Regions from separate parts of the Fusibacter sp. genome, predicted to be linked through region 2. Evidence: a T-box and tRNA genes for the amino acid it is inferred to sense, from the RefSeq annotation. Region 2 holds a T-box; the other holds one or more tRNA genes.

Region 1 (4,416 bases), on a different contig from region 2:
TTCATCAAGAAAATTTTTCCTACTATTATCAAATACACAGAAAAGGTACCTAACAAATTTGCTGGTGTTGCTTTTATGTGTTTCATTAAAATACTTCCAAAGTATCGTTTTGATGTAGGATTGTTAAAGCATGAAATGACGCATGTTTTGCAGTGGTACTTCTGGTTACTAATTAGTATGTTAATTAGCTTAGGATTACATTTTTTCAATCCTGAAATGTTTGATGATACTGTGTTTGGATATGGATTAATTATTGGTGCTTGTTTGCATGGTGCAATGTACACATTAATTCCAAAGTATAAACTATTTGCTGAAGTGATGGCATATAGAGTACAATTACATTATTGCGATAAAGATCGAGTAGATCTATTTGCAAAATTCATTACTGAACGATATAATTTGGATGTTGATATCGAAGAAGTCAAAAAACTCCTTCGAAAATAACAAGTTATAAAACTGTTGACTTTTAATATAAATAGTTAGAAGATTAACTCAACTTATGAAACTTTTTGAGAGATTATTTAAAATGACTACAATCAAAACAAATATTAATAATATGGCGAATGCGACCGATAAAGGATTGCAGGCTGGGTTTTGATCTGAAGACATTAAGATAAGATTTAAAAACCCAGTTTCAAAACTGGGTTTTTTCGTTTCTGGAGCTATAGCTTAATTGGTAAAGCACTTCACTGTCAATGAAGAAGATGCGAGTTCAACTCTCGTTAGTTCCGCCAAATATGGCTCTATAGTTCAATGGTAGAACACTCGGCCGATAACCGGGATACGAAAGTTCGATTCTTTCTGGAGCCACCAAATTTGTTATAAGGGGCAGCCCCTAGACGCACCGTTGGACTCGGAGATGTAACAAATATGCCTTGTAAACATTGCTGGTGATGCCCTCTTTCGTAAAGAGGTTAAAGTTGGTTCGAATCCGACACAAGGCTCTAAGGTAACGCTATGATGTAATTCCTAGACTAAGCGATCATAGACATGCGTAAAGGAAACCTTAAAGAATTATGCTCTTATAGTATAATGGTTATTACACAACTGTGGTATAGTTGAAATCTCAGTTCGATTCTGAGTAGGAGCTCCAATTTGCCTCTGAAGCATTTAGGGATGATGTTCGCACTTGTAATGCGAGGAAGACAGTTCGATTCTGTCCTGAGGCTCCAATTATGTTGAGGAGGTATGTAATGAATCAGCATGAACAAAAATTACTGACGAAGTTAAACTTCTCAGGACAAAGAGTATTACAAATTGTAGGTGACAATGAATATCGTGCTGCAAAAGGACTAGAACAAAGAGGTCTAGTAAAAATGAAATGGAATAGTCGAGCTCAGAGAGGTGAAATAACTCGATTATAGTTTTGGTATTGTCCAATTCCATCTGAGATACAATAGAAAAGCGACTAACTTTTTGAGTATCGATAAAGAGACTATGGACTTAGTAGGATGTAGTGATCCTACTAATTTTGGTGCTAAATGCAAATTGGCGAGCAGATTGCCTCATAAGCAATTGACAGTGAGTTCGAATCTCTCTAGCACCACCAATACTCATGTACAGCCTTGTTTTAACGCGCGCAGGGCTAAGGTTGGATAAAGTAGGTTCGAGTCCTACCATGAGTGCCAATGGAAGTGTAACAAAAATTGGCTTTGTAGCGGTCTTTTAAACCGAAAAATGTGGGTTCGATTCCCACCGCTTCCACCAATGCCTCCTTGGTGTTTAATGGTTTTAGCACACTCGGCTTTTAACCGATGAGGTGAGGGTTCGAATCCTTCAGGGGGTACCAAATTATTTGGGGCTATAGTTCAGTTGAGAGAACGCCTGCCTTGCAAGCAGGAGGTCGAGGGTTTGAGTCCCTCTAGCTCCACTCGGGCCAGACACCCATGAGTTGCAACTCTATTTTCGGTCTGGCACAAGCGTAGGTTCGTGATGACTACGGTGGTAGTGGAATCACAAAAGTTTAATTCCGATGAGCCCATCCTGGTATTGGGGTCGGCCTGTTAAGCCGAACGTTTGGGGGTTCGAGTCCCTCCATCGGAGCCAATTCCAGTGTGGCAGAGTGGTAATGCAGCAGACTGTTAATCTGTGGTCGAAAGACAATCGTAGGTTCGAATCCTACCGCTGGAGCCAAATTTGGGGGTAGTCTAGGGATAGCAGGATGTGTCTTGCAAACACGACCGCTCGGTTCGACTCCGTGTACCTCCACCAAACATTTGGGAGTATCGTATAGTGGCTATTATACTCGGCTCTTAACCGATGAGACGAGGGTTCGAATCCTTCTACTCCTACCAATTCAATAGGTGCTATTATGCTCTGGATAATCCAAAACAACTTATATAATGAAGATGGATATGTTAAATTCATCAATGCATTAGATCGTCTAGGTAGTCAATACCTAACTGTAAAACCTGTTCCTTTTACAAATATCATTCTTCCTGCTGACTTTGATTCAATGACACAAAACGTTGATGATACTCCAGAGCCAGAAATCGATACAAGTCAAAAGATTGTTGTGATGGGAGCAACTTCACTAGTCCGAATTGCTAAGGCAAAAGGTTGGACACCTGGGTCGTTCTTGAATGAAAACTTCACCTATGAGAAATGGAAAGCTGGGTTTGGTCCAGAAAATATCTTAAATCCTGAATCTATTGTTTGTAAGTTTTCAGATGGTTTACCTGACCTATCTCAATTTGATGGGGATCTATTTGTTCGTCCTGTAGAAGACAACAAAGCATTTACAGGTGTTGTAATGTCCCAATATGATTTTCATGATTGGTTTCTTTCTATAGCTCATACAAAAGAAGTTGATTTTCAACCATTGCACGAAAATACAGAAATAGCAATTGCTTCATGTAAACAAATCTATGCTGAATACCGTTTCTTTGTTGTTAGAGGTATTCCAGTTACAGGTAGTATGTACAAACGTGGTAATCAAGTTCATTATGAAGAGTGCTTTGATGCAAACATCTTTCAGTTTGTAAATCATGTTATTGGATGTTTTCAAGGTCTACAGATGAATGTTAGATCACCGTCAGATGCATTTGTTGTTGATATTGCTGAAACACCAGATGGATATAAAGTTATTGAAATGAATAACTTAAATTCTGCAGGGTTTTATGCTTGTGATCCTCAAAAGATAATTTCTTCAATTGAGGAATTAGTCACGTATCACCTTTGATACTTTACAACTTCCATTAGATAATATCCTTTTTAATCGAAGGAGAAATTAATGAATACTTTAGTGGAAAGTGCGAATAATGTTTTACGTCAAACGTACATGTTGTTATCTGCAACCTTACTTTTCAGTGCAGCAATGACTGGGTTGGGTGTATTAATGGAGATTGGTCCAATCACATCAACTGTTGCTTGGTTGCTGGGTTTTGTGTTGATATTTGTTATTCCAAGATATCAAAATTCCCAAGCAGGAATTTACCTTGTCTTTCTCTTCACAGGTTTGATGGGATTTTCGTTAGGTCCTGTTATTCAAGCATATATTGATCTTCCAAACGGTTCAGCCATTATTGGAACTGCTACATTAGGTACAGGTTTAATTTTTGCTGGGTTGTCTGCATATGCCATCAAGACAGGAAAAGATTTTAGTTTTATGGGTGGATTTTTAATCTCTGCTTTGTTAGGTGTGATTATCATTTTGATTGCTAACTTGTTTATGCAAATTGCTTGGCTGCACCTATTAATGTCCTATGTGATCCTGTTGTTAATGAGCGGCTTTATTTTATATGATACTAGTGCAATTTTACATCGTGATGAGACCAATTACATATCTGCAACTGTTGGTTTGTATTTGGATATCATTAATATGTTCCTAGCTTTATTGAATATTGTTCGATCACTAATGGGAGAAAAATAATGTTACGAAATTCAGACATAAGTGTAACTGTCAAAAAAGAAAAGTTACTTGATGCATTACGTCACAATCGTGAAGTCCACGAAACTGACTATAACAAAGCAATTGTGATTTACTACCAAGATCTCACAAAACATTTAGAGGGTTTGCTTGAGTTTGCTAAACATAGTGAAAATCCAACGGATGGCTTTGTAGTTCCTTTTCAAGAGCCTCAGCTAAAGACTGATGAATATGACAAGTACATAACGATGTTGGAAATGTGTGAAGACACTGAATTTACACTATCCACAACAGAGTATGATCAAATTGTCAATGATAATTGGTCTTGGATCACACATGCAAAAATGTTGAATGCAACATATTCTGCGAGAATTTAACATGAATGCAAAAGTAAGCAAAATGTTACGTAAGATGCGCCGAGATTCAAAGGCACATAAAAAGATATGGAATGAACTTGACCATAAAACTCGAGGCAAAGTTCGTAGATTACACAACAGTGATACTAAATTAATGCATACTGATATGCTTAGTATTGTTGCTGGTAAGTA
Region 2 (4,416 bases):
AAAAGTCAAATCTTAAGCGTTCAGGTGAAACCATAGAGCCAGCTTGTTCTACATGAGTTCCAAGAACTTGTCTAAGTGCTTTATGAAGTAAATGCGTTGTTGAATGGTTTCTTGCTGTTGCAAGTCTTTTCTTAACATCAACGCTTGCTGTTACAGTATCGCCAACCTTAATGCTACCTTTATTTACCTTAACATGATGAGCAATTAGCTTACCCACACTCTTACGCGTTTCTTCGACTTCAGCCTCAAAAGTTCCTGTGGATAATTTACCGGTATCAAATACTTGTCCACCGCCTTCAGGATAAAAAGGTGTTTGATCCAGTACAATAGTGACTTCCATACCCTCAAAGGCTTCATCAAGTAAGGTTTCGCCAACAATAGCCAATACCTTTGATTCTGCTGTCATTTGGTCATAACCAATGAAGACACTTTCCATATCTTTAGGCAACTGACCAAGTGCATCCTGCGCCCAGCCAAGTTCATCGCCTGAGCCCCTAGCTGTTCTAGCACGCTCTTTTTGAAGTGTCATTTGCTCTTTAAAGGCATCTTCATCCACTGTCATTTGATATTCTTCTAAGATTTCTAGCGTAAGTTCAAGTGGGAACCCATAGGTATCGTAGAGTCTAAACGCATTTTCGCCGCTTAATACCGTTTGATTTTCAGCCTTTAAAGCCTCTATATAATCTGTTAAAATCGTTAAGCCTTGATCGATTGTCGTTTGGAATCTCTCCTCTTCAACCGAAATAATCTTCTTGATATAGTCTTTTCTTTCAAGTAAGTTTGGATAACTTTCACCGTATGCTTCCATCACTGAATCCACGAGCTCTGTTAAGATATTACCTGTCATACCAAGCATTTTTGCATGTCTTGCAGCTCTTCTGAGAAGTCTTCTAAGAACATAGCCTCTGCCCTCGTTGTTTGGCATAATCCCGTCACCAACCATAAAGGTAACTGCCTTCACATGGTCTGTGATAATTCTCACTGAGATATCCTGCTTGCGATCAGCACCGTAGACCACATCACTTCTTGAAATGACCGCATCTCTTATAAATTTGATGGTATCCACTTCAAAGATTGTATCCACATCTTGCATGATACAAGCAATTCTCTCAAGCCCCATACCTGTGTCAATATTTGGCTTTTCAAGAAGGTTATAATTGCCTTGCTCATCTTTATCGAATTGAGTAAAGACGTGATTCCAGAATTCAAGGAAGCGTTCACATTCACAGCCTGGCTTACAGTCTGGATCACCACAGCCAAATTCAGGACCCCTGTCAAAATAAATCTCAGAACAAGGACCACACGGACCTGTGCCGATTTCCCAGAAGTTGTCCGCTTTGCCAAGTCTTATGATTTTTTCTTCAGGGATGCCAATCACATCTCTCCAGATAGCAAAGGCTTCATCATCTTCAAGGTAAACAGATGGCCATAACTTTTCAACAGGAAGTTCTAAAACTTCTGTGATGAACTCCCAGCCAAACTTAATTGACCCTTCTTTAAAATAGTCACCAAATGAGAAGTTACCGAGCATCTCAAAGAAAGTAGCATGTCTTGCTGTTACGCCAACATTTTCGATATCACCAGTACGAATACACTTTTGACAAGTTGCCATACGTACTTTAGGCGGCACTTCAGTCCCCATAAAATAATTCTTTAAGGGTTGCATGCCTGCATTTACAAGTAATAAGCTCTTATCGCCTTGTGGCACAAGTGAATAGCTTGACGTTACGTAGTGATCCTTTGATGCATAAAAATCTAAAAAAGCTTTTCTTATTTCATTTAATCCCATTGATTTCATCAGTTAGTCCTCCTAAAAAAAAATATTCTTTTTTTGCTTATTTAAACCAAAAAACAAAAAAACCTTCAAAAGCTGTAGGGACGACAATACCGCGGTACCACCCTACTTAAAGATGCCATAGGCATCAATCACTCTTAAAGGTAAACTGCAAAATAACGATTGCAAATCGCAAACATCTACTATTAGTTCAATATTTGAGCTCAGAAGCTGCTTGGGTCACGGTGAATTCATTTCAGCAAAAGAATTCTCTCTGGGGTTGCGACTTACTCCTCTTCGTCATAGCGATTTCATATTCTCAATATAAATAGTTTATCACAGTTTTTTTAAAAATAAAGACTTTTTTATAAATCATCTCATACGAGAAAGTGTGTCATTCTCATTAAAACTCGATGTCCACCACATCATGATGATCGTGATCTTCATTTGGATCAAAATCCTTAAGGGCTTCAAAGTGTAGATCATTCTTAGTTGCATAATCATAAATCGCTGCCTTAAGGGCTTGTTCTGCTAATACAGAACAGTGAATTTTCACAGGTGGAAGACCACCAAGCTCGTCCACAACTTGCTTGTTTGTGAGTTTAAGCGCTTCTTCAATTGTTTTACCCATGATTAATTCTGTTGCGACTGAAGATGCAGCAATAGCAGAACCACAACCAAATGTCTTGAACTTAACGTCCTCAATAACGTCACCCTTTACCTTGATATAAATTCTCATAATATCGCCACATTTGACGTTACCAACTTCGCCTACACCATCGGCATTTTCAATTTCGCCAACATTTCTAGGATTCATAAAATGATCCATTACCTTTTCTGTATACATTCTTATTTTCCTCCTAAAACTCTATCATATAGTGGTGACATCATTCTCAATTTATGAACAACTTCTTTTAAAGCTTCAATTGCATAATCCACATCTTCTTCTGTTGTGAAGTCGCCGATTGAAAGTCTTAAAGAGCCATGTGCGATTTCATGTGGTAAACCTATTGCCAAAAGAACATGTGATGGATCTAGCGATCCTGAAGTACAAGCTGAACCACTTGAACCCGCAATGCCCTTAGCGTTAAGACTGAGTAGAAGGGCTTCACCCTCTATAAACTCGAAGCATACACTGACATTACCTGGATGTCTATCCGTAGGATGTCCATTGTATCTTGAATAATCTATGCTTTCAATGATGCCCTTTGCCAGTCTGTCTCTTAATGCCGATAACCTTTCGATATGGGCATCAAGGCCAGCCATGGCTAGTTCAGCAGCCTTTGCAAAACCAACGATACCTGCTACGTTTTCAGTACCAGCTCTACGGTTCCGCTCTTGGGCACCACCTTCGATGATATTTTGAATTTTAATGCCTTTTCTTATATAAAGAGCGCCTACACCTTTAGGGCCATATATTTTATGACTTGAGATACTCATTAAGTCAATACCGAGTTCATTCACATCTATTTTAACGTTTCCATAAGCTTGAACTGCATCTGTATGGAAGATCACTTTATGCTTTTTGGCAATTTCTCCAATTGCTTTTACATCTTGCATTGTTCCAATTTCATTGTTGATGAACATAATTGAAATCATAACTGTCTTTTCGTTAATCGCAGCTTCAAGAGCCTCAAGGCTAATTTTACCTTGTCCATCCACATCAAGATAAGTGACTTCAAAACCTTCTTTTTCAAGGGCAGTACAAGTATGAAGAATACCGTGATGCTCTATCTTAGTTGTAATCAAGTGATTACCTTTTGCCTTATTGGCACGCATTACACCCTTTAGCGCCCAGTTGTCAGACTCTGAACCACCCGCTGTAAAGTAAAGGGTATCCGCTGTTGTGCCCATGGTAGATGCAACGGTTGCTCTTGCAGCTTCAAGGGCACGTTTTGCATCTTGTCCAAATCCATGTATACTCGATGCATTTCCAAACGTCTCTGTAAAGTAAGGCATCATTGCATCTAAAACTTCTTTTTTTACTGGAGTTGTTGCTGAATAGTCCATATAGATCCTTTTCATAAGAACCCTCCTCATAAACATATTATTTCATTAATTTGATACTTTCTCGCCAGAATATCAACATTATTTACATTCACAGATTGTTTCTATGATATGACTGTCTTGATTTTGTTCATAATCATCTAACATGTGCTGTAAAGTAATTGAATTTACAACACTTGTGATGCTTTCATAAATTTTTTCGTAAATAACCTTTGTGACACAATATTGTGAATGATCACAGGTTTCACCATCATCATCCTCAATAACACAGTCAGTTGGAGCAAGAGGACCTTCCAAAGTTGTCAATATGACGCCTACTGTAATTTCACTTGCTGGTCGAGCAAGCATATAGCCACCCTGTGCACCACGAATACTTGTCACAAGGCCAGCCTTGCGAAGTGGTGATATAAGCTGTTCCAAATAGTTTACAGATATTGCTTGGCGTTCCGATATACTTGTAAGAGATATTGGCCCTTCACCATAATGTGATGCCAAATCAAACATGGCTTTCAAACCGTAACGGCCTCTCGTTGATAGTTTCAAATTTATCCTCTCCTTCAATTCCTAGTTATTTACTATGAAATCATCTTAATTATAATATATCCGATTATTTGAGTCAACTTTAAAACGCCATT

The links. A T-box is a leader RNA that pairs with one kind of tRNA and senses whether it is charged. The one in region 2 lies ahead of alaS (alanine--tRNA ligase), so its partner is inferred to be a tRNA-Ala.
Region 1: it encodes a tRNA-Ala, which carries the amino acid that the T-box ahead of alaS (alanine--tRNA ligase) is inferred to sense. The anticodon was not compared.

Annotation. Positions count from the first base shown of each region.
Region 1 covers NZ_JBVBZF010000001.1:128,989-133,404, forward strand. The annotation lists gene AC220I_RS00705 (hypothetical protein) at 1-444, shown strand, start outside; tRNA gene AC220I_RS00710 (tRNA-Asp) at 659-734, shown strand; tRNA gene AC220I_RS00715 (tRNA-Ile) at 740-813, shown strand; tRNA gene AC220I_RS00720 (tRNA-Thr) at 1,098-1,172, shown strand; gene AC220I_RS00725 (hypothetical protein) at 1,194-1,364, shown strand; tRNA gene AC220I_RS00730 (tRNA-Ile) at 1,474-1,549, shown strand; tRNA gene AC220I_RS00735 (tRNA-Lys) at 1,631-1,707, shown strand; tRNA gene AC220I_RS00740 (tRNA-Lys) at 1,710-1,789, shown strand; tRNA gene AC220I_RS00745 (tRNA-Ala) at 1,798-1,870, shown strand; tRNA gene AC220I_RS00750 (tRNA-Asn) at 1,969-2,046, shown strand; tRNA gene AC220I_RS00755 (tRNA-Asn) at 2,049-2,133, shown strand; tRNA gene AC220I_RS00760 (tRNA-Ala) at 2,139-2,211, shown strand; tRNA gene AC220I_RS00765 (tRNA-Lys) at 2,219-2,294, shown strand; gene AC220I_RS00770 (ATP-grasp domain-containing protein) at 2,312-3,181, shown strand; gene AC220I_RS00775 (Bax inhibitor-1 family protein) at 3,233-3,871, shown strand; gene AC220I_RS00780 (hypothetical protein) at 3,871-4,245, shown strand.
Region 2 covers NZ_JBVBZF010000164.1:3,324-7,739, reverse strand. The annotation lists partial or broken gene alaS (alanine--tRNA ligase) at 1-1,798, opposite strand, end outside; T-box leader at 1,872-2,087, opposite strand; gene nifU (Fe-S cluster assembly scaffold protein NifU) at 2,178-2,621, opposite strand; gene nifS (cysteine desulfurase NifS) at 2,624-3,799, opposite strand; gene AC220I_RS15035 (RrF2 family transcriptional regulator) at 3,863-4,324, opposite strand.